Regions from separate parts of the Nocardiopsis sp. NPDC055551 genome, predicted to be linked through region 2. Evidence: riboswitches for the same ligand, from Rfam matches in the RefSeq annotation. Region 2 holds a riboswitch; each other region holds the start of a gene.
The links. A riboswitch is a leader RNA that binds a small molecule or an ion and turns the genes downstream of it on or off. The one in region 2 is predicted to bind thiamine pyrophosphate.

Region 1 (7,826 bases), on a different contig from region 2:
CGCTCGTGCGGGTTCGTCGAGGTGCTGGACCCGTTCTCCTTCCCGGGGAGCCCGGACCAGCCCTTCTCGATCATGGCCGCGCGTCTGCCGCTGACGGCCCCTGCCGCTCCGGAGCGATCTCCCGGTAGATCTCCCTGGTGGCCGTGGACTGGTTGAAGGTGATGAAGTGGATGCCCGGCGCGCCCTCCGCCAGCAGCCGCTCGCACATCTTCTGGGCGTGCTCGATCCCGAACGCCCGCACCGCCTCGGCGTCGTCGCCGAAGCTCTCGAAACGCTCGGCCAGCGCACGCGGGAACGGGGCGCCCGACAGCATCTCCGAGCGCCGGATCGAGGCCGTCTTCACCACCGGGAACACCTCGGGGATGATCGGGATGTCACAGCCCCGGGCGGCCACCCGGTCGCGCAGCCGTAGGTAGTCCTCGGCGTCGAAGAACATCTGGGTGATGGCGTAGTCGGCGCCCGCCCGGCACTTGCGCACGAAGTGGTCGGTGTCGACCTCGACGTCGGCCGATCTCGGGTGCTTGTAGGGGAAGGCGGCCACGCCCACGGAGAAGTCGCCGCTCTCCTTGAGCAGGCGGACCAGTTCCTCCGCGTAGGTGAGTCCCTCCGGGTGCTGGACCCACGCGCCGTCGGGGTCGCCGGGCGGGTCACCGCGCACGGCCAGCATGTTGGACACACCCGCGTCGCACAGGCGACCGATGAGGTGGCGCAACTCGGCGACGGAGTGGTCGACCAGCGTCATGTGCGCGACCGGCATCAGCGTGGTGTCGGTGGCGATGCGCTCGGTGGTCTCCACCGTGAGGTCGCGGGTACCGCCGCCGGCTCCGTAGGTGACGGAGACGAACGAGGGACCCAGCGCCTCGATCTCCCGGATGGCCCGCCACAGACGCTCTTGCGAACGGGCGTTGCGGGGCGGGAAGAACTCGAAGGAGAACAGCGGCTCGCCCGAGTCGAGCAGGTCTCGGATATGGCGCGGCCTGGGGGCCGGGCCTCGGGGCGCCACGAGGCGCGTGGGTGCAGCGAGCATGCTTTCCACCCTAGGCCAGGACCTCCGATTCGCGGACACCTCATCTCATGTTTCAAGATACCTATCGGCGACATCGTCTCACGTACCATCATGTGAGACAGGGGGATTTTTACCGGAAACCTCCTGTTCGACCCAGATCTGAACCAAAAGTCCCTATTATGGCGGGTTTTCGCTGATCCGAGACCCCACTCCGAGGGGTGCGCCCGCATCACGACTTGTCCACATTTCGGACACCGAGAATTCCATCACCGGGAACCGGCCCTCACACCCTTGCCCGGCCGCCGAACACCCGGGCCCCTACCCTCTCGACCAGGGACTAACCTGCTGGGTATGGCCCCTTCTACTGCCTTTTCAGCCGTGTCCGTCATCCGTTCCGACGTGGACCGCGAACTGTCCGACTTCTGCGCCGAACACCGTGTCCGGCTGCTGGAGATCGGCCCCGAGCTGGCCCCCGCCATGGATTCCTTGGAGGCGATCGTCTCCAGCGGCAAGCGGCTGCGTCCCACCTTCGCCTACTGGGGGTGGCGCGGCGCGGGCGGGGCCGAGGGCGACGCCAGGATGATCCGCGCGGCCGCGTCCCTGGAGTTCCTCCAGGCCTGCGCGCTCGTGCACGACGACGTGATCGACAACAGCGACACCCGGCGCGGCGCCCCCGCCACCCACAAGCGCATGGCACGGCTGCACGCCGACGAGGGCTGGAGCGGCGACAGCGACGGATTCGGTCGTGGCGCCGCGATCCTCATCGGTGACCTGTGCCTGACCTGGTCCGACGAGATGTACCAGGCCTGCGGGTTCGTGCCGCGGACGCTGCAGGACGGGCGTGCTCCCTTCGACGCGATGCGCACCGAGGTCATGGCCGGGCAGTACTTGGACACCTTGGAGCAGGTCCGCGGCATCGAGACCCGTGAGGCCGCCCTTCGGGTGATGCGGTACAAGACCGCCGCGTACACGGTGGAGCGTCCGCTGCACCTGGGGGCCGCGTTGGCCGGGCGGGGCGAGGAGCTCGCCCGGGTCTACACCGACTACGGCGTCCCGCTGGGGATCGCCTTCCAGCTGCGCGACGACCTGCTGGGCGTGTTCGGCGACCCGACCACCATGGGCAAGCCGGCCGGTGACGACCTGCGCGAGGGCAAGCGGACCCTGGTGGTGGCCGAGACCCTGGCGCGGTCCGGTGAGACCGACGCCGAGCGCTTCCGCTCGCTGCTGGGCGTGCCCGACCTGTCGACGGACTCGGTGGAGTGGATGTGCTCCCTGGTGGAGTCCAGCGGCGCCCTGACCGCCTGTGAGTCGCTGGTCGAGGAGTACTCCGAGCAGGCGCTCGCCGCACTGGAGGACCCGGAGCTGGACGAGGGCGCGCGTGACCCGCTGCGCGAGTTGGTCGTCGCGGCCACCCGCCGCTCCCACTGATCGGCGATCCGCCCGAACCCCGAACCCCGAACCCCGAACCCCGAAGGATTGATTTTGGGGTCTTCGGGGTTTTTTATACCCTTTTTCAAATTACGCCCACAGCCCGATTCCGGCATGAATCGGAATCCACGATAGACCTTGAAACCGGAGCGCTCCCTCCCATGGCCAGAAACACCGCCCCTCTCGGGCCGACCACCACGGCCGAACGGGCACTCGCTCCGGACCTCGCCCGCGGCTTCATGCTGCTCTTCATCGCCCTGGCCAACACGGTCTGGTACCTGGGGGCCGCACCGAACACCGGCATCACCGCGCACCCCACCCCTGAGGGCGCACTGGACGATGTCGTGCAGTTCTTCACGGTCATGGCCGTGGACATGCGCAGCTACCCGATGTTCGCCTTCCTGTTCGGGTACGGCATGGTGCAATTGGCCAGGCGCCAGGAGGCGGCGGGTGCCGACGTCAAGGGCGTCGACGCCCTGCTGCGCCGCCGCAACCTGTGGCTCCTCGTCTTCGGCTTCTTCCACGCACTGCTGCTGTGGATGGGCGACATCCTCGGCGCCTATGGCATGCTCGGGCTGGTCCTGGGATGGCTGTTCCTCCGGCGCAAGAGCGGGACACTGCTCGTGTGGGGCGCCGTGCTGACCGGCCTGCTCGCGCTCCTGTCCGTGATCGTCCTCCTGCTCCTGCCGATCCTCGGCGAGGTCGACATGGGCGATCAGGACGTTCTGGTCACGGCCGCCGACATCGCCGAGACGTCCATCCTGTCCGCCGCGGTCATGCGAATGCTGGCCTGGCCCCTCAGCGTCGGGCAGGGGCTGCTGATCCCGGCCTTGCCCGCCGCGGCCCTGTTCGGGTTCTGGGCCGCGCGCCGCCGGATCCTGGAGGAGCCGGAACGGAACCTGCCCCTGCTGCGCGGGGTCGCGATCGTGGGCATCACCGTCGGCTGGCTCGGCGGTCTCCCCCTGGCGTTGGCCCAGATCGGCGTGTGGGACCTGGCCCCGATCCAGGGGCAGGCGCTGGCCATCCCGCACATGTCGACCGGCCTGTTCTGCGGGCTCGGGTACGTCGCGCTGATCGCCCTGGTGGCGTACCGGGTCCGGGAACGGGGACGAACCCGGGGCATCCTGGTGAGCGCCCTGAGCGCGACGGGGAAGCGCTCCCTCAGCGCCTACCTGGCCCAATCCGTGCTGTGCGCGCCGCTGCTGGCCGCATGGGGCCTGGGGCTGGCCGCGCACATGTCCTCGTGGACGATGTTCCTGTACGCGGTCGGGGTGTGGCTGCTCACCGTGGTGGGCGCCTACGCGCTGGAGCGCGCGGGGCGTCGTGGCCCGGCCGAGGTGCTGTTGCGCCGCCTGACCTACCGGCGCATCACCCGTACGATCGCCCCTGTCACGGGTGGGAACGAGGAGGCTCCCCAAGAGCACACCACCCGCTGACCGATGAGCTCAAAAAGGGGCGTGCCGATGAGCGGCCGGCACGTCCCCATACTCCAGGATGGCTGTCATGGGTGACGATCACATGACAAACCACACCATAGGGGTGACCGGAGCCACGGGAGCGGTGGGCGGGCGCGTGGCCGCCCGGATCGCTCGGCTCGGGTCGACACAGCGATTCATCGTGCGCGACATCAATCGCGCCCCGGAGTACCCGGGCAGCAGCGCGTCGATGGCCGACTACGAGGACGGGGCCGGGTTCACGCGGGCCTGTCGGGGGGTGGACACCCTGTTCCTGGTCTCGGCCACCGAGTCCGAGGAACGAATGGAGACCCACGTCAGCGCGGTGGACGCGGCGGTCGAGGCGGGGGTCTCCCGGATCGTGTACCTGTCGTTCCTCGGTGCGGGCCCGGCCTCGACCTTCACCTTCGCCCGGACGCACTTCTTCACCGAGGCGCACATCAGATCCACCGGTGTGTCCTACACGTTCCTGAGACCGAGCCTGTACCTGGACCTGCTGCCCCATTGGGTGGACGACGAGGGAGTGGTGCGCGGCCCGGCCGGTGACGGTCGGGCCGCGTGGGTGTCCCGGGACGACGTGGCCGACGTGGCCACCGCCGTCCTGACCGACCCCGTGGTGATCGCCGCGTCGGAGCGGACCACCTACGACGTGACCGGCCCGGAGGCGTTGTCGGTGGGCGCCACGGTGGAGAAGCTGGGCAGGCTCACCGGCCGCACCATCCACTACGTGCCCCAGAACTGGGAGGAGGCGCTGGAGTCACGCCGGCGCACCGGAGCCGCGGAGTGGGAGGTCGAGGGGTGGGCGTCGTCGTACGCGGCGATCGCGAACGGGGAGATGGACGTGGTGGCCGATACCGTGCCGAGCCTGACCGGGCACCCGGCGCAATCCATCGAGGGTTTCCTGCGCCGTCATCCGAGCGCGTTGGCGCACGTCGCGGTCTGACATCGGCGGTCTCTTCCCGACCACCGCCGTGCGGAGTGCGCGGTCGAGTTCGGCGGACCCGAGGTGCTGATCCCCGGGAGGTTCCCCGTCACCGGGTCCGGTGAGGCGTCGCCTCGGTTCAGGCCCGCGCGGTGAGCCGTTCCTTGAGGGCGACCGCCGCGGCACGGGGGTCCTCCGCCTCGGTGATGGCGCGCACCACGACGACACGCGAGGCGCCGGCGTCGAGCACCTCGTCGATGGTGGTCAGGTCGATGCCGCCGATGGCGAACCAGGGTCGTTCGGTCCCCAGTGCGGCGGCCTTCTCCACCAGGGCCGGGCCGGCGGCAGGGCGTCCCGGCTTGGTGGGGGTGGCCCAGGTCGGTCCGACGCAGAAGTAGTCGCTGCCGGCTTCCTCGGCGGAGGCCATGGCGGCCTCGACGTCGTTGTTGGATCGCCCGATGACGGGGTCCGCGCCGATGATGTCCCTGGCCATGGACACGGGCAGATCGCGCTGTCCCAGATGCAGAACGTCGGCGCGCACCGCGCGGGCGATGTCGGCGCGGTCGTTGACGGCGAGCAGCGCGCCGTGGCGTTCGCACGCCTCGCGCATGACCTCCAGCGCGGCGAGTTCCTCGCGGGCCTCCAGCCCCTTGTCCCGGAGCTGGACGATGTCCACCCCTCCGGCCAGGGCCGCGTCCGTGAACTCGGCGAGGTCACCGCGCTCGGTACGGGCGTCGGTGCACAGGTACAGAAGGGATGCGTCCAGGCGCTCGCGCAGGCTGGTTCCGTGGTTGGTCCTCACACCCGACACATTAGGCCCTGGTCGTCGAGGGGCCCAAGGGCGCACCCCCCGGTGCGCCCCATGGAGCGAACGGCGATCACTCAGAAGGCCATGGCCTGGGCGCGGCGACGCACCTCGGTGCCCCGGTTCTCGCGCATGGCCTGGATCGGGGTCCCCGGAAGGGTGTCGTCCGGTGTGAAGAGCCAGCGCAGAGCCTCCTCGGTGGAGAAACCCGCGTCGGAGAGCAGCACGATGGTGCCGGGCAGCCCCTTGACGAGGTCGTCACCGTCCAGGAAGGCGGCGGGGATGGAGAGTTCTCCCTTGCGAACCACGCCCATGAGGCGGTTCTCGCGGATGAACGTCTTGATCCGGTTCGGGCTGACGCCCAGCGGCTCGGCCGCCTCGCGCAGGGTCAGCCAGTCGCCGACCAGTTCGTCGATGTCGAGGTCTTTGTGTGTCACCCTCCCAATCTGCCACACCCCACCGGCCACCGAGGACCGCCCGAACCCGTGCGGGGTCACCTGGCCTAGGATGGCGGGGAGCGAACAGACATGTCCCGCGGGAGCCGGGTGGACCCGGCTGAGAGGGAGACCGAGCAGTCTCCGACCGCACGAACCTGATCCGGATCATGCCGGCGAAGGGAGGGGAGCGCGCACCATGCGCGACTTCGAGGATTCCCGCTACAGGACCGGTTCCGACACCGATGGTGTGGTCGTCGTCGGTGGCGGCGTCATCGGGAGGGTCGTCGCCTGGCGGGCGGCCCGACACGGTCTGGACGTCACCCTGGTCGAGCCCGATCCCGTCACCGAACCCGCCGACGCGCGTTCCTCCTCCGCCGTCGCGGCGGGCATGCTCACGCCCGCCACCGAGGCGATCTTCGGTGAGGAGGAACTCATGGGACTCGGCGTCCGCTCCGCGCGGATGTACGACTCCTTCGTCGCCGAGGTGGAGGCGGACTCCGCCATGTCGGTGGGCCACCACCGCACCGGAACGCTCCTGGTCGCCTTCGACCGGGACGACCTGGCCGTCCTCGATGAACTCCACGACCTGCAACGACGTCTGGGCATCGCCACCGAGCGGTTGAACAGTCGAGAGTGCCGCCGGTTGGAACCCCACCTGGCCCCTTCGGTGCGGGGCGGGGTCCTGGCCCCAGAGGATCACTCCGTCGACCCCCGCCGTCTACTTCCGGCCCTGGCCCGGGCCGCCGAACGCGCGGGCGCGCGCGAGGTGGCCGGGGCCGTGACCGAGGTCTCCTCCCCCGGTCCCGACGGGGCCCGGTTGGGAGTGCACCTGGCCGACGGCACCGTTCTGCCGACCCACCAGGTCGTCCTCGCCGCGGGTTGCCTGAGCGACCGGATCACCCTGCCCGCGCCGGTGCTGCCTCCGATCCGGCCGGTCAAGGGACAGTTGTTGCGCGCCCGGGTCCGTGAGGGGGAGCCCCCGCTCGTGGAGCGGACGGTGCGCGGCCTGGTCCGCGGCTTCCCGGTCTACCTGGTGCCCCGCGCCGACGGCGAGGTCATCGTGGGCGCGACCCAGGAGGAGCTGGGGTACGACACCGCCCTGACCGCGGGCGGGCTCTGGCAGGTGCTGCGGGACGCGCGCGAACTCGTTCCCGGGGTCACCGAGCTGGAGGTCACCGAGACCTGCGTGGGCCTGCGCCCCGGGTCCCCCGACAACCGACCCCTGCTGGGCCCCACCCGGGTGCCGGGACTGCACCTGGCCGTGGGCCACTTCCGGCACGGGGTGCTGTTGGCCCCCGTGACCGGAGAGGTCATGGTGCGGGCGCTCACGACCGGGGCCCTGCCCGAATACGCGCATGGATTCGCCGCCGACCGGCCGCTGTCCGATGGCGGCGCGTGAGACGAACCGACGACGTGGGAGTGACTGTGGAACTGATCATCAACGGCGAGAGTCGCCAGAGCACGGCCACCACGGTCGAGGCGGTCGTACGCGACCTCACCTCGGCCGGCGACGGGGCGATCCCCGGCGGGATCGCGGTGGCGATCAACGACGAGGTGGTGCGGCGCACCGCGTGGGCCGGCACGGACCTGACGCCGGGCGACCGCGTGGACGTCCTGACCGCCGTACAGGGAGGCTGAACCATGACCGACATCCTCGACACCCGGCCCGATGTCGACACCGTCGAAGACCCCGTGATCATCGCCGGCGTCCCCTTCGGCTCCCGCCTCATCACCGGAACCGGCGGCGCGCCCTCCCTGGAGGTGCTGGAGGAGG
Region 2 (7,826 bases):
CGTGACGGAGTCCAGCCGTATTGGTCGGTTCGGGGACAGAGCCCGAGCCCTGGTGGAGGGCGGAACCGCGAAGTTGGAAGGGGGCGGCGGCAAGGAACGACGCGAGGCGATCCTGCGTCTGTCCGGACTCGGCCTCATCGCCGGGCTATTGTCGGCGGCCCTGGTCATACCCTTGGTCGGCGGTGCCGGGATCGTGGCCAGGGACGCCGCCGCGGGGTTCATGTCCCTGCCGAACCACCTCGACGTTCCGTACCCGTCGTCGCGCGTCCTGCTCACCGACGACTCGGGGGAGCCCTTCGGCGAGGTCGCCCAACGCGAACGCGATGTCGTCGACCTCGACGAGATGAGCCCCTGGATGGGCACGGCCCTGATGGCGATCGAGGACGACCGTTTCTACGAGCACAACGGCCTCGATCTGCGCGGTGTCCTCCGCGCCGCCATCCGCACCGCCCAGGGGAACACACAGGGTGGTTCGACCATCACCCAGCAGTACGTCAAGAATCTCCTCATCGAGACCGCCGAAACCGAGGAAGAGGTCGACCAGGCCAGCGCCCGGACGATCACCCGCAAACTCACCGAGTTGCGCTACGCGATCGACATCGAGGACCGCTACACCAAGGACGAGATCCTGCAGGGTTACCTCAACCTGGCCTACTTCGGGGCCGGCGCGCACGGAGTCGAGGTCGCCGCCGAACGGTACTTCTCGACCTCCGCCGCCGAACTGGACCCCGGGCAGGCCGCGACACTGGCCGGTCTGGTCCGAGCGCCCTCGTACTACGACCCGATCAACAACCCCGATGAGACCAGGGAACGCCGCGATCTCGTGCTGGACCGGATGGTCGCCACCGGACACCTCGACGCCGAAGAGGCCGCCGCGCACAAGGAGAAGGGCCTGGGAGTGGACGCCACGCCGCGCGGGGGCAGCTGCGCCGAGAGCGAGTACCCGTTCTTCTGCGACTACACGATGCGCTGGCTCCTCGAATCCGACCTGCTGGGCGACACCAAGGCCGAGCGCGAACAGCGCATCTCCCGGGGCGGCTTCACCGTCCAGACCAGTCTGCTCCGAGCGGCGCAGGACTCCGCCCAAGAGGCCATCGACCGCCGGGTCCCGCACGAGGACTCCACCAAGTTCTCCGCCCAGGCCATGGTCGAGCCCGGTTCGGGCCGCGTGCGAGCCCTGGCCCAGAACCTGCGCTACGGGTTCGACGACGAAAAGGTCGGCACCACCTCGATCAACCTGGCCGTGGACCAGGCCGACGGCGGTTCCAGCGGATTCCAGGCCGGGTCGACGTTCAAGGCCTTCACCCTGGCCGCGGCCCTGGAGAAGGGCCTGGGGTACGGCACCAGCTTCAACTCGCCCAAGAGCATGTCGGTCGGCGGCATGGCCAACTGCGAGGGCGGCACCATGTCGTCCTGGAACGTCCGCAACGCCGGTGAGAGCGACGAGGGCGGACACAACATGCTCAGCGGGACCAAGGGGTCGGTGAACACCTACTTCGCCCAGCTGCAGCGTCGGGTCGGCCTGTGCGAGACCTCCGAGACCGCCGAGGCGGTCGGGATACACCGCGCCGACGGTGGCGACCTCGGGGTGTGGAGCTCCTTCACCCTGGGCGACCAGGAGGTGTCCCCGCTGAACGTGGCCAACGCCTACGCGACCTTCGCCGCCCGTGGCACCCGCTGCGAGCCGCGCCCGGTCCGGGCGATCCGGGACGACGGCACGGGTGAACGGGTCACCGCCGACTCCCACTGCGAACGAGCGGTGAAGAAGCAGACCGCGGACGGGGTCAACCACCTGCTACAGCAGCCCTTCAAGGGCGGCACCGCCAATGGTCTGGACCTCGGGCGACCGGTCGCGGGCAAGACCGGCACCACCGACGGCGCGGCCTACGCCTGGTTCGCCGGGTACACCCCGAACCTCTCCTCGGCCGTGGTCGTCGGCGACGTGCGCGGCGGCGAGGCGAACCCGCTGCAGGGCGTGACCATCGGTGGCCGCTACTACGGCATCGTCTACGGGGGCAGCCTGCCCGGCCCGATCTGGCAGGAGAGCATGCGGGGCGGTACCGCCGAACTGGAGGCCGAGGACTTCGCGGGCTCGCCCGGGGCCTTCGGCAACCCGGACGCCGAGCCACCGAAGTCCAAGGACGACGAATCCGACACCGAGGCCTGACCTGCGATGGAGTCGGAAGAATCGGGCCGTGGGATGGAAACATCCCACGGCCCTCCTTGTTGACGCATAATGGAGGAGAACCGACAGGGGAGCGCGTGAGCGCTGAGAGTGCGGCATCGGACCGCAGACCCTTACACACCTGATCCGGGTCATGCCGGCGAAGGAAGTCGTGGAATCCGTCATCTCCGTGCCGCCGGCGCGGGAGACGCTCTCGGCCGCATTCCCCTCGTCGACCTCGACGAAGGGACCTCATTTCGATGGGTATCGACACCGGAGCCGGGCACGCCGGTACGAGTCGTGGACTTCTCGGCCGGATCAAGGACTGGATCCGCGCCGAGTTCGGGGCCTGGCGCACCGTGGACATCGTGGTGGCCGCCGTACTCGGCGCCGCGGTGGGGGTGGTGTTCTGGCTGTGGGGCGTGGTCTGGACGATCACCGGACCGCTGTTCGTGCTCTTCCCCCCGGCGCAGGCGATCCTCTACGGGGTCTGGCTGCTTCCGGGAGTCCTCGGCGGGCTGATCATCCGACGGTCCGGCGCGGCCGTGCTCACCTCCATCACCGCGGCCTCGGTCTCCGCGCTGCTGGGCTCCCAATGGGGCGTCACGGTGGTCCTGGAGGGCGCCATGCAGGGGCTGCTGCCCGAGCTGGTCTTCCTGCTCTTCCTCTACCGCCGTTGGGGCATGGGCGTGGCCGCGCTGGCCGGTGCCCTCGCCGGGATCTCCCCGGCCATCCGTGACGCCGTCGTCTACTACGCCACCTGGCCGCTGTCGCACCAGCTCGTCTACGGCGGCCTGGTCCTGGTGAGCGGCGCGTTGATCGCGGGGGTCGGCGGACGCCTGCTCACCACCGCCCTGGCCCGGTCCGGGGCCTTGGCACCCTTCCCCTCGGCCAAGGGCTGACCATGGCCGGCACGAACGCGCGCGGCGCGTGTGTGGAACTCTCCGGCTGGGGATGGAAGCACGCGGGCCGCGCCGCCCACGCCCTGCGCGGCGTCGACCTGCTCATCGAACCCGGGGAGCGGGTCCTGTTGCTGGGCGCCTCCGGCGCGGGCAAGTCCACCCTGTTGCACGCCCTGGCCGGTCTCACCGGGCCCGACAGCGCCATCGGTGGCGACCAGGAGGGCCTGCTCCGGGTGGACGGCGAGCCCGCCTCCCGGGGGCGCGGCGGTGTGGGTCTGGTCGCGCAGGATCCCGAGGCCCAGCTGGTGATGGCGCGCGCCGGCGACGACGTGGCGTTCGGCCCGGAGAACCTGGGGGTGGCACCGGACGAGATCTGGTCGCGGGTCGAACGTGCCCTGGTCGAGGTCGGGTTCCCCTATGGGATCGGCCACTCCACCGGTGCCCTGTCCGGTGGGGAGAAGCAGCGCCTGGTCATCGCCGGGGCACTGGCCATGCGACCGCGTCTGCTGCTGTTGGACGAGCCCACCGCCAACCTCGATCCGGTCGGGGGCGCGCTGGTCCGGGACCTGTTGGCCCGCCTGCTCACCGAGAGCGAGGCGACCCTCGTTCTGGTCGAACACCGCGTCGCCGAGGTCATGGACCTGGTGGACCGTGTGGTGGTGGTCGAACCCGGCGGTGGCGTGATCGCCGACGGGGCGCCGGCGAAGGTCTTCGCCGAGCACGGGAGGTCCCTGGCCGAACAGGGGGTGTGGGTACCCGGAGAGGAACCCTCACCGGACCTACCCTCGGCCCCCGGGGGAGCGCCCATGTTGGCGGCGCGGGGTGTGACGGCGCGGACCCCCTTCCAACTGGGCGTGCGGGCGGCCGCCCCGCGCACCGTCCTCGAAGACGTGGACCTGACCGTGCCCGCGGGGGCCGTCACCGCGCTGACCGGGCCCAACGGAGCGGGCAAGTCCACCCTCCTGACCCTGCTGGCGGGCCTGACCAAACCGCACCGTGGTCGGGTGGTGCCGCGCGGGACCCTGGCGGAGATCGACCGGCGTCCACTGGTCCGCTGGCCGGCCCGACGGCTGGCCCGCCACGTGGGCACCGTCTTCCAGCACGCCGAGGACCAGTTCGTGACCACCGAGGTCCGCGACGAACTCCGGTTCGCCCCGCTGCGGGCCGGTCTGAGCGATACGGAGACCGAGGGCCGGGTCGGTGAACTCATGGAACGGCTGCGGCTGACCCATCTGGCGAACGTGCACCCGTACACGCTTTCGGGCGGGGAGAAACGCCGTCTGTCGGTGGCCACCGCGCTCAGTTCCGGCCCCCTGCACGCCCCCGACGTCCTGGCCCTGGACGAGCCCACCTTCGGCCAGGACACCCGCACCTGGACCGAGCTCGTGGAGCTCCTCGCGGATCTGCGAGCCGAGGGCCGGGCCATCACCGTGGCCACCCACGACGGGCTGCTCCTGCGTCATCTGACGGACGTGCGGGTGCGTGTGGCGGACGGGCGCGCCGTGGCCGAGGAGGCCGAGTGAGCGAGGTCCCCCGGCTCACCGGACTCAATCCCGCAGCCAAACTGATCGCCGCCCTCGGCATCGGCATCGGACTCGTCCCCGCCGTGGACGTGGTCACCGGCGGCATCGTGCTGGCCGCCGTCCTGCTGTGCGTGCCCTTCAGCGGGGTGGACCGCCGCACCCTGCTGATCCTGGCCGGCCCCTTCGTGCTCATGGGTCTGAGCAGCGCCGCGGTCAACTACCTGTACGGCGAACAGGGCCTCGAAGGAGCCATCGGGGTGGCGGTGCGTCTGTTGGCCATCGCCCTGCCCGGACTCCTCGCCGCCATCACCAGCGACCCCACCGACATGGCCGACGGGCTCGTGCAAAGACTCAAGGTGCCCGAGCGCCCCGCCATGGGCGTGCTCGCGGCGCTGCGCCTCATCCCGCTGTTGGCCGACCAGTGGCGCACCATCACCCTGGCCCGTAGGGCTCGAGGACTGGAGGCCGGATACAACCCGCTGAACGTGGTCCGACTGTTCTTCGGCCGACTGTTCGCGCTGCTGGTCCGCGCCATCCGAATCGGTACCCTGCTGGCCACCGCCATGGACGCGAGGGCCTTCGGGACCGGGCCGCGCACCCACGCACGAGTCAGCCGCTGGCGTGTCGGCGACACGCTCCTGCTCGTGGGCGCCGCCCTGCTCCTGGCCGTCGCCTACACGGTCTCGGCCCGGCTCGGGACCCTGGTGCTGCTCTTCTCCTGACCCGCGTGGTTGGGTTGCCATCGAAACCGACACCGACACCGAGACGAAGAGGTGGACAACGTGGGCGAGTTCGTTCGCGTGGAGGCCGACCCGGAGAACCCCGCGGTCGCCGTCATCCGCATCGACCGACCCAAGGCGCTGAACGCGCTGAACGGACAGGTCACCAAGGAGATCGCCGAGGCCGCGGCCCGGGTGTCGACCGACGACTCCGTGCGCGCCGTCGTGCTGTACGGCGGTGAGCGCGCCTTCGTGGCGGGGGCCGACATCAAGGAGATGGCCGACCTCGGCCACGCGCAGATGCTGAACTACTCGCGCGCGCTGCAGAACGCGCTGACCGCCGTGGCTCGGATCCCCAAGCCCGTCGTGGCCGCGGTCAGCGGCTTCGCGCTCGGCGGCGGCTGCGAGCTGGCGTTGTGCGCCGACTTCCGGGTCGCCGGGACCAAGGCCAGGTTCGGGCAGCCCGAGATCCAGCTCGGCGTGATCCCCGGCGCCGGCGGGACCCAGCGCCTGCCGCGCCTGATCGGCCCGGCCAAGGCCAAGGACCTGACCTTCAGCGGCCGTCACGTGCGCGCGGAGGAGGCCGAGCGGATCGGTCTGGTGGACCGGGTCGTCGCCGACGAGGAGGTCTACTCGGCCGCCGTCGCGCTGGTCGCCGAGTACGCCGAAGGTCCGGCGATCGCCCTGGCGGCGGCCAAGGAGGCCATCGACCGCGGGCTGGAGACCGACCTCGACACCGGACTGGAGATCGAGCGCCTGCAGTTCTCCGGGCTCTTCGCCACGGAGGACCAGAAGACCGGCATGCGCAGCTTCATCGAGCAGGGGCCGGGCAAGGCGAGGTTCAGCGGTCGCTGAAGGATCTGAACCCGTTTCGGACGGGGTGCCACGGCGTTCGGACCGGCGCCCCGTCCCACGCTTGAACTTCCCTTTGCCACGTTTTGCCACGACAATGGACCTTCGTCATATTCAGTGGCGTCACGGGGGTCGGCCCGGTCGACCGGATCCGGCCAGACAGGACGGGGGCGGGGGAACCGCGCACGCTGTTTTTCCGTCATACTCGTCATTGGTCGTCCCACGACGGACGGTTCGTCCGGAGTCCCCGGGGCGCGGTCAGCGCCTGCTCTCCGACGACACCAAAAGACCATACGAGGCCCCTCCGGGGTCGAACAAGCCAATGGTGACCCATCCCCCCGGCCGATAAGCTGGACGTGGTGGTATGCGGTCTTTTGAGGGGATGAGTTCTCGATGGCAATGTCGGCAGGTTTCCCCACGGGTGAGGAGCTGCCGGAGCGCATCGGCCACTACGTCATCCGCCGCCGCATCGGTGCGGGCGGCATGGGCGTGGTGTACCAGGCCGAGGACCCCCGGACCGACCAGTTCGTCGCGGTGAAGGTTCTCAAGCCGGAGGTCGCAGGAGACCACATCGCACGCGCGCGGCTCGCCCGAGAGGTCGAGACGATGCGCCGCGTGCAGAGCCCCAACGTGGCCGAGGTCATCGACGCGGACACCCAGGCCGAACTGCCCTGGGTGGTCACCGAGTACATCCCCGGCCCCACCCTGGACGCCACGGTCACCGACCACGGTCCCCTGCGCGGCCGCGCTCTGACCCGCTTCGTCGCCGGTATGGCCCGGGCGATCAAGGACATCCACGCGGTGGACGTGATCCATCGCGACCTCAAGCCCGGCAACGTGATCATCTCCAACGGTGAGCCGATCGTCATCGACTTCGGCATCGCGCACGCGGTGGACGGGGCCAAGCTCACCCAGACCGGCACGTTCGTCGGCACGCCCAGCTACCTGTCCCCGGAGGTCATCGAGGGCACCGACCTGGGCCCGGCCACCGACGTGCACGCCTGGGGTGGCACGGTGGCGTTCGCCTCGACCGGTCGCCCGCCCTACGGCGCGGGTTCTTTCGAGGTCATCTTCTTCCGGATCCTCAACGGCGAGATCGACCTGGACGGGATGCACGAGGCGCTGCGACCCCTGGTCAACCGGGCGGTCTCCCGTGACATGCGGGCGCGTCCGACCGCGGCCGAGCTGGTCGCCGAGACGGGCCGGCTCAACCTGGACCTGCCGTGGCAGGAACCACAGATCGGCCCGATCGACCAGACCGGTGGGCACACCGTGCGCAGCCACACGCCCGGCCCGGGCGCGGGTGGAGACACGGGCGGTCGCGGAGGCATGGGTTCGGCACTGGGCGGTGCGGCCGCCGGCGGCGCCGCGGGCTACCTGCTCGGCAAGAGCGCCAGCGAGGGTTGGGGACCTCCGCACACCCGCGGCGCTCCGACCTCGACGGACAGCGCGTGGTCCAGCCCTTCCGCGCCGCAGACGAGCCACGCCCACTCGGGTGGTCATCCGGTCGACGACGAGGCCACGAACGACCTCGGCGGTGCGCGCTCGGGTTGGGGCGTGGACGACGAGGCCACGAACGATCTGGGTGGTGGGCGCTCGGGTTGGGGCGCGGACGATGAGGCCACCGACGACCTGGGCGGTGCTCACTCGGGCCGCGACGTCGACG
Region 3 (7,826 bases), on a different contig from region 2:
CCCACCTGGACCGACTCACCGAGGTGCTCGGCGGTCTGCTGGACAAGGGCCCGGCCCACGCCGCCACGGTCGTCCCGGTGCGACGCGAGGTCGCGCGGTCGGTGAGCTGATCCGGCCCCCACAGCTTGTGGCCGCCTCGTTTTAAGGGGGCGCGGCGGACACAACCGACGGGTCCCTCCCCATATCTCTCCCGGGGAGGGGCCCGTTCGTCATGTTCGGGGACGGTGGCACGGCGGGGTCACGGCCGCTGTGGGTCAGGCCCCCTGCGTCTGCGCCGACCGCTCGGCCAGCTCCCGGCTGGGGGCGATCACCGACCGGTAGTGCGCGACGAGGTCGGTGTTGACTGCGGCCCAGGTGCGGTGCTCCACCGAGGGCCGGGCCGCGGCCCGCATCGGCTCGCGCACCCGGTGGTTGTGCGCCAGCCGGCCCACCGCCACCTTCAGCTCACGCGACGAGTCGGGCGCGAACAGCAACCCGTTGTGCTCGTCGGTGATCAGGTCCAGCGGGCCACCCGCGGCGGGGGCCACCACCGGCACCCCGGAGGCCAGCGACTCCTGGACGGTCTGGCAGAAGGTCTCGTCGGCCCCGGTGTGCACGAACACGTCCAACGCCGCGTACAGCCGGGACAGGTCCTGGCCGGTGCGCTGACCGGTGAAGACCGCGTCGGGCAGCATCCGGCGCAGCCGGGTCCGGTCGGGACCGTCACCGACCACCACGATCCGGATGTTGCGCAGGCGCGCCAGGTGACCCAGCAGCTCCACGCGCTTGTCCTTGGACAGCCGGCCCACGTATCCGACGAGCGTCTCGCCGTTCGGGGCCAGACGGCGCCGCAACCCCTCGGAACGGTGGTCGGGGTGGAACCGGTCGGTGTCCACCCCGCGACGCCACAGGGCCAACCGGGGGAATCCGCGGTCCGACAACGCCTCCATCGTGGCGGAGGAGGGCACCAGGGTGCGGTCCACGGCGGAGTGGATCCGGTGCAGCAACGACCAGAGCGCCTCGGTTCCGGGCAGACCGTACCGACCGGCGAAACCGGCCAGGTCGGTCTGGAACACGCCCACGGTCGGCAGCGCCCAACGTCGCGCCACGTCCACGGCGGCGGCACCGAAGAGGGTGGCCCGGTGGGGTGTTCGGGAAGGTGTCGACGAGCGGGGTCATGGGGGACATGCGAACGGGCTCCCAACGCCGGAATATCGCTGCTCCCGACGCTAGGCTCGGAGTGTGAACCGGGGTCGCAGCCCGAGCGAACCCGCCCCGTCGGAAGGGGGAGGGTTGGAGGATCGGGCGGTGACGAGGCGTGTACGGTCGTCTGGCCGTCGTGTGACCCCGGGATGGCATGATCGCCGAAAACGTTGCAGGACACACCTTTGAGGAGTCGATCGGTGACCCTGGTGGAATGGTCGAAGCTGGTGTTCGAGGAGCTCGAACTGTCCGGGAGCGAGCCGCTCCAGAAGGCCGACGTCGACAGGATCCTCGACCTGGCCCGCGACGCCGCGCACTCCGTCGCCCGCCCCGCGGCACCGCTGACCACCTATCTGTTGGGTGTGGCGGTCGGTAGGGGGGCGGACCCGGAGGAGGCCGCGGCCGCGCTCAGCAGGCTCGCGCTGGCCCACGCCGAGGACGAGGACAAGGCGGACTGAGGGTGCGCCCCGTCGCGCACCCGAGGTGACACCGGCGCGGCGCAACGTTCATGTCGAACACATGTGATTCGTTCGTTACGCGTCAGTGTCATTCTTTGCCGATATCGAAATGCACCCACCTGTGCCGATGTGACTCCGCGAACAACGGTCCCTCTGTTCCACCCTCGGATCTCTCGGCCCCACGCACTCACCGAAAGGGAGATCCCCTGTGGACCAACTCCTTGAGATGGCCGGCATCATCAGCGACGTCATCTGGGGACCCTTCGTCCTCATTCCGTTGTTGTTGGGTGTCGGTGTCTTCCTCACCATCCGGCTGCGCCTCCTTCAGCTGCTCAGGCTCCCGCACGCCCTTTGGCTCGCCCTCGTCCGTCGCAAGGAGGACTCCTCCGTCGAGGGCGACATCTCCCACTACCAGGCACTGAGCACCGCGCTCGCCGCCACCGTCGGCGTCGGTAACATCGCGGGCGCCGCGCTGGCCATCGGTGTCGGTGGCCCGGGCGCGCTGTTCTGGATGTGGTTCATCGGCATCTTCGGTATGGCCACCAAGTACAGCGAAGCCCTCCTGGGGGTGAAGTACCGCCGCACCGACGCTAAGGGTGAGCAGAGCGGCGGCCCGATGTACTACCTCAAGTACGGGATCAAGGGTGGGCTCGGCACCTTCCTCGGTGTCGCCTTCGCGGTCTTCGGCGCCATCGCGGCCTTCGGTATCGGTAACGGCACCCAGGCCAACACCGTGGCCCAACAGGTCAGCAGCGTCACCCCGCTGGAGCCGTGGGTCATCGGCCTCGCTCTGATGATCCTGTCCGGCGGAGTGATCCTCGGTGGCATCAAGAGCATCGGTCGTGTCGCCTCCGGCCTCGTGCCGATCATGATCATCGGTTACGTCGGCATCTGCCTCGTCGTGCTCATCGCCAACTGGCAGTCGCTCCTGCCCGCCTTCCAGCTGGTGTTCACCGACGCCTTCACCGGGACCTCCGCCGTCGGCGGTTTCGCGGGCGCCGGTGTCATGCTCGCCATCCAGATGGGCTTCGCCCGCGGCATCTTCTCCAACGAGTCCGGGCTGGGCACCGGTGGTATCGCCGCCGCCGCGGCCAAGACCAAGGAGCCGGTCCGTCAGGCCATGGTCTCCATGACCCAGACCTTCATCGACACCATCATCGTGGTGAGCATGACCTGCCTGGTCATCATCGTGACCGGTGTGTGGCAGGGAGACGAGGCCGAGGACGGTTCGCTGCTGACGTCGCAGGCCATGACCGAGGGGCTGGGTGCCATCAGCCCCACCTTCGGTACCGCGGGCGCCTACGTCGTCGCGGCCTCCGTGGCCGTCTTCGCCTTCAGCACCCTGCTCGGCTGGGCCTACTACGGTGAGCGGTGCGTGGAGTTCCTGGGCGGACGCAAGCTGGTCCTGCCCTACCGACTCATCTTCATCGTCATCATCTTCATCGGTTCGGTCGCCAGCCTCGACTCCGTCTGGCTGTTCAGCGACATCGCCAACGGCCTGATGGCGCTGCCGAACCTGGTGGGGTTGCTCCTGCTGTCCCCGGTCATCGTGGCGGAGAGCAAGAGGTTCTTCGGTCACCCCGATTGGCGTAACCCGGACGCGGTGATGGACGACGTCCAGCGCTAGCCGACTCGCACGCCCCACGGGGAGAATATGAAGGGGGGACCGGTCCGCACGGGCCGGTCCCCCCTTCGTGTGATCACCACCAGGCGTGGAAATGGTGCACGGGGCCCTGGCCGCCGCCGGCGTCGATCTCGTCGGCGTGGCGCAGCGCCTCGGTCAGCCAGGTCTTGGCGTCGGCCACGGCGGTGGCCACGTCCGGGCGTTGGGGGATCAGCGCGGCGATCGCGGAGGACAGGGTGCAGCCGGTGCCGTGGGTGTTGCGGGTCGCCACGCGCGTGGCGCTCAGCTCGACCGGGGCGGACTCCCCGTCGACCAACAGGTCGACGCTGTCGGTACCCGGCAGGTGACCACCCTTGAGCAGGACCCGACGCGGCCCCAGCTTCAGAAGCCTCTCGGCCTGGGAGCGCATCGTGGCCAGGTCCGTGGCCTCCTCCTCGCCGAGCAGGTCGGCGGCCTCCGGCAGATTCGGTGTGAGCAGGTCGGCGCGCGGCAGCAGTTCTCCGCGCAGCGCCTCCATCGCCGAACGCTCCAACAACCGGTCGCCGCTCTTGGCGACCATCACCGGGTCCACCACCACGTTCGGCAGCCCGTGTCGGTCGATCGCGGCGGCCACGGCCTCGGTGACCTCGGCGGTACCCAGCATTCCCACCTTGACCGCGTGGACCGTGGCGTCCCCGAACAGTGTCTCCATCTGGTCGACGACGAACGAAGCGGGGACACCGTGAACCCCGGTGACCCCGCGCGTGGACTGGGCGGTCAACGCCGTCACCACGCTCATCCCGAAGACCCCGTGGGCGGAGAACGACTTCAGGTCCGCCTGGACGCCGGCGCCCCCACTGGGGTCGCTTCCGGCGATGGACACGACGTTGTGCACGCTCATGGGCGTTCCTTCGCTAGTACGAACTAGGGCAGGTTCGACGGGTGTGCTCTCAGCCGGGTCGTTTCCCCGGCACCCCGCGCCGTCGGGGTCGAAGCGCCGTGAAGCGCTCGCTCGACCCCGACTCGGTATGTGGTTGTGGGTACGACTCTAAGGGTCAGACGGAGACGCTCTGGTGACCGGCCTCGTGCTCGCGCTGGGCGCGGGTGCGGTGCTCCCACACGATCGAAGCGACCACGATTACGAAGCCGAGCGCGGTGAAGGCCAGCGTCACGGGCACGTCGGTCATCGGCAGGATCTCTCGCTCCTCGGACTGCCAAGGCCACAGGGCGCGCAGCGAACCGGCCATGAGACCGGTGAGCACGACCAGGGTGACGTGGTGGTGGTTCTCCAGCAGGAACTGCAGGACCTTCACGAACAGGGCGAGACCGGTGATCATGCCGAGCACGAAGACCGCGATGTAGGGGATGTCGACCGAGCGCAGGGCGGCCATGGTGGGCTCGTACAGACCCAGGGCCAGCAGGATGAAGGATCCGGACAGACCTGGAAGGACCAGGGCGCAGATCGCGACCGCGGCGGCGATGAACACCACCACGGGATGGGTGGGCAGGTTGGCACCCGGCAACCCGGTGAGGAAGAAGGAGAGCGCGGCGAAGACCAGGGCCAGGAGGTAGTGCCAGGCCTTCCAGGTCTTGCCCGCGCCGGTGTAGGGGATCCACAGGCAGGCCAGTACCAGTCCGAAGAAGAGGGCGTAGGCGTACTGGGTGTGGCTCTCGACCAGGGGCGCCAGGAAGACCGCGGCGAGGATGAGCGCGAAGGCCATACCGATCAGGGCGGGGATCAGGACGCCCCAGTCCACCTGGCGGAACTGCTCCCGGGCACGGTCCTTGCCGCGTCCTCGGGGCACGTCGGTGACGTAGCGCTTGATCCCGCTGACCGCGTGGCCCGCGCCACCGATCAGCTTGTCGTAGAGACCGACCATCAGGGCGACGGTGCCGCCGCTGATACCGGGCAGTGCTTCGGAGGTGCCCACGGCCCCGCCGCGCACCGCGTTGAAGATGTAGGAGCCTACTGAGTTGGCCATGAATGCTCGGGCGCTTCTTCCGGGGAGCCGGAAAGGGGACGCCGTCCTCCGTCCTGATGGTGTCGCCGGTCCCGTATCCACGGTGGACCGGACGATCAAAGGGGTGCTTGGGTCGGCGCGGACCTCGATGAATCCGCCGATGGTACGATCCCGGGCCCAACGCCGAGGTTCGTCACTCCGGCCACACGATGGGGGAAGGGGACCGCGGCCCCCGGGCCGGGTGTGGCCATTCTAGCGTCGTCGATGAGGGCGGAAAGCGTCCCGGAACTGTCCTGGAGACATCGAGAGGGCGCCGAAACCGCGTTTCGGATGCTTAATGGTGTACTGACTCGGAGACCGAAATGAGGGGTACCACAGAGGGAGGTCGAGGGGACCCCTCGGAGACCTCCACGGGTCACCGCGATCGGGGACTGTGGGCGCCCTCATCGGCCACCGAAGTGGCCCAACGGTAGTCCTGTTTGCCCACGGCGGTGCGCCGGACCCGGTCCACGAAGTGCACCGTCCGGGGCACCTTGAACCCGGCCAACCGAACCCGGCAGTGGGCGCGCAACGCCTTCTCGTCCGGGTCGCTTCCGGGGGCCAACGAGACCAGGGCCGTGACCCGCTGGCCGAGGTTCTCGTCCGGGGCGGGCACCACGATCACGTCGTCCACCGACGGGTGGGCCTTGAGCACGGCCTCCACCTCCTCGGGATACACTTTCTCCCCGGCGGTGTTGATGACCACGCTGCCCCGGCCCAACAGGTCGATCGAACCGTCCGTGGCCCGGGTCCCGTAGTCGCCCGACAACGCCCAACGTCGCCCCTCGGCGTCGGTGGGAAAGGTACGAGCGGTGGCGATGGGGTCGTTGTAGTAGCCCAAGGGGATCCGGCCGGTCCGCGCGATCCGTCCGACCTGTGGCGACCCCGGCCGCAACGGACGCAACGCGTCATCCAGCACCGAGATGCTGCCGCCCATGGTGAAGCTGCGACGGTCGGTGGCGTCGGCGACCGTGGCCGCCTCGTCGGGGGCGGTCGCCGAACCGCACACACCCGTCTCCGAACCCCCGTAGGAGTCGGCCAGGGTCACGTCTCCGCGCCAGGCCCTCCACAGGTTGCGCACCGCCGGGGTCAACGGGGTACCACCGGAACGCACCGAGGTCAGGTCAGGGCACAGTTCGGGCTCGGTGAGCAGGTGCCGCGCCAGGGGACGCGCCATCGCGTCGCCCACCAGCTGGAGCGCGTGCACGCCCTCGCGGTGCGCCAGTTCCAGCACACGGTCCGGCCGGAAGCTGCGGTCGGTGGACAGCACCACGCGCTTGCCGCACAGCAGCATGCTCAACGCGTGCCACTGCCCGGCCGCGTGCATGACCGGACCCAGGACCAGCATGCGCTGCGGGAAACAGCGAACGGCGCGTTCGGCCACCTCATCGGGGGTGCGAGCGCGCGGCGTGCCGGGGGACCGGCGCTCCACGGCGGCGCGAAAGACGTCGGCCTGGCGCCACAGCACACCCTTGGGGTAACCCGTGGTGCCGCCGGTGTAGAGCAGGTAGTGGTCGTCGCCGCTCGTGCCGGGGAGCGCGCTCCGGGGGGTTCCGACGTCCTCGCCCTGCGCGGTCAGGGCGGACTCGTAGTCCGTCCCCTCGGCGGTTCGCTCGGTGCCGTCGGCCAACAGCAGCACGTGGCGCAGTCGTGGCAGATCCGGTCGGATGGCCGTGACCGTGGCGGCCAGGGAGTCCTCGGCGATCAGCGCCGCCGCGTGCGAGTCGGACAGTACGTGTCGCAGTTCACCGGCCACGTACCGGTAGTTGACGTTGACCGGCACCGCTCCGGCGCGCAGCACACCGAGGAACGACTCCATCCACTCGGCCCGGTTGAACGACAGGATCGCCACGTTCTCACCAGGGCGCACACCCGCGCCGACCAGGTGTCGGGCCAATCGGGTGGCCCGTTCGTCCAAGGCGCGGTAGGTGAGCCGACGTGGGCCCGCGACGAGGGCGATCCGCTCCGGTACGGCCTCGGCCACCGCCGCCATCAGCGCAGGGAGGGAGAAAGGGGTATCCGAAGACGTGTGTGGCACGGCAGATCCTCCCTGGCGTTCGTGTGACGGCCGTCCCCGGCGAAGACGCTCGCGGCGGCTGTGACTGTACGGCGACCGTACCCGTCAGAAACCGGGCTGATCGTGGTGAGGGCTGTGTACCGCGTCACCTGCGCGACCATGCCCGTGACCCCCTTGTGACCGGGGTTCGGAAGAGCCCCGCTCAGGCGGTGTACCGGCATGGAGCGCACATGGGTTTCGGGCGTCGGTCGCGCGCGGTGATGTCGGCCACCTCTTGTGTGCTCACCGGATGATCTGCTCAACTCTTGGGGATCCCGCCGCGGAGGCTCTACCCGGCCCCACGGTGGGTATCTACTGTCTGACATCGGTCAATGGTGATCGGAGCGGCTAGATGACCACCCAGAACCTGGGACAGCAGGACTCCGCCGGAAACCCCGCCGGACACGCACTTTCCAGCTCGGACCACATCGAACTCGCGCAGGCCAGATCGGCGCACAACTACTCACCCCTTCCCGTCGTGATCTCCGAGGGCCGTGGCGCCTGGGTGACGGACGTCGAGGGAAAGC

Region 1: linked by a shared signal. The riboswitch ahead of thiO (glycine oxidase ThiO) and the one ahead of ACWGSK_RS11550 (ECF transporter S component) in region 2 are both predicted to bind thiamine pyrophosphate.
Region 3: linked by a shared signal. The riboswitch ahead of thiD (bifunctional hydroxymethylpyrimidine kinase/phosphomethylpyrimidine kinase) and the one ahead of ACWGSK_RS11550 (ECF transporter S component) in region 2 are both predicted to bind thiamine pyrophosphate.

What each region holds. Positions count from the first base shown of each region.
Region 1 covers NZ_JBSHJJ010000004.1:331,620-339,445, reverse strand. Annotated here, with positions in the region: gene ACWGSK_RS10120 (GNAT family N-acetyltransferase) at 1-156, shown strand, start outside; gene metF (methylenetetrahydrofolate reductase [NAD(P)H]) at 71-1,003, opposite strand; gene ACWGSK_RS10110 (polyprenyl synthetase family protein) at 1,358-2,434, shown strand; gene ACWGSK_RS10105 (DUF418 domain-containing protein) at 2,596-3,870, shown strand; gene ACWGSK_RS10100 (SDR family oxidoreductase) at 3,938-4,831, shown strand; gene thiE (thiamine phosphate synthase) at 4,950-5,612, opposite strand; gene ACWGSK_RS10090 (Rv2175c family DNA-binding protein) at 5,693-6,052, opposite strand; TPP riboswitch at 6,140-6,251, shown strand; gene thiO (glycine oxidase ThiO) at 6,249-7,451, shown strand; gene thiS (sulfur carrier protein ThiS) at 7,478-7,690, shown strand; gene ACWGSK_RS10075 (thiazole synthase) at 7,694-7,826, shown strand, end outside.
Region 2 covers NZ_JBSHJJ010000005.1:255,183-263,008, forward strand. Annotated here, with positions in the region: gene ACWGSK_RS11545 (transglycosylase domain-containing protein) at 2-2,167, shown strand; TPP riboswitch at 2,243-2,350, shown strand; gene ACWGSK_RS11550 (ECF transporter S component) at 2,425-3,066, shown strand; gene ACWGSK_RS11555 (ABC transporter ATP-binding protein) at 3,069-4,589, shown strand; gene ACWGSK_RS11560 (energy-coupling factor transporter transmembrane component T family protein) at 4,586-5,311, shown strand; gene ACWGSK_RS11565 (enoyl-CoA hydratase/isomerase family protein) at 5,363-6,163, shown strand; gene ACWGSK_RS11570 (protein kinase domain-containing protein) at 6,554-7,826, shown strand, end outside.
Region 3 covers NZ_JBSHJJ010000006.1:28,504-36,329, forward strand. Annotated here, with positions in the region: gene ACWGSK_RS12300 (pyridoxal phosphate-dependent aminotransferase) at 1-110, shown strand, start outside; gene ACWGSK_RS12305 (glycosyltransferase) at 255-875, opposite strand; partial or broken gene ACWGSK_RS12310 (glycosyltransferase) at 873-1,112, opposite strand; gene ACWGSK_RS12315 (DUF6457 domain-containing protein) at 1,383-1,640, shown strand; gene ACWGSK_RS12320 (alanine/glycine:cation symporter family protein) at 1,849-3,267, shown strand; gene thiD (bifunctional hydroxymethylpyrimidine kinase/phosphomethylpyrimidine kinase) at 3,341-4,144, opposite strand; TPP riboswitch at 4,133-4,231, opposite strand; gene ACWGSK_RS12330 (DUF368 domain-containing protein) at 4,299-5,225, opposite strand; gene ACWGSK_RS12335 (acyl-CoA synthetase) at 5,620-7,281, opposite strand; gene rocD (ornithine--oxo-acid transaminase) at 7,652-7,826, shown strand, end outside.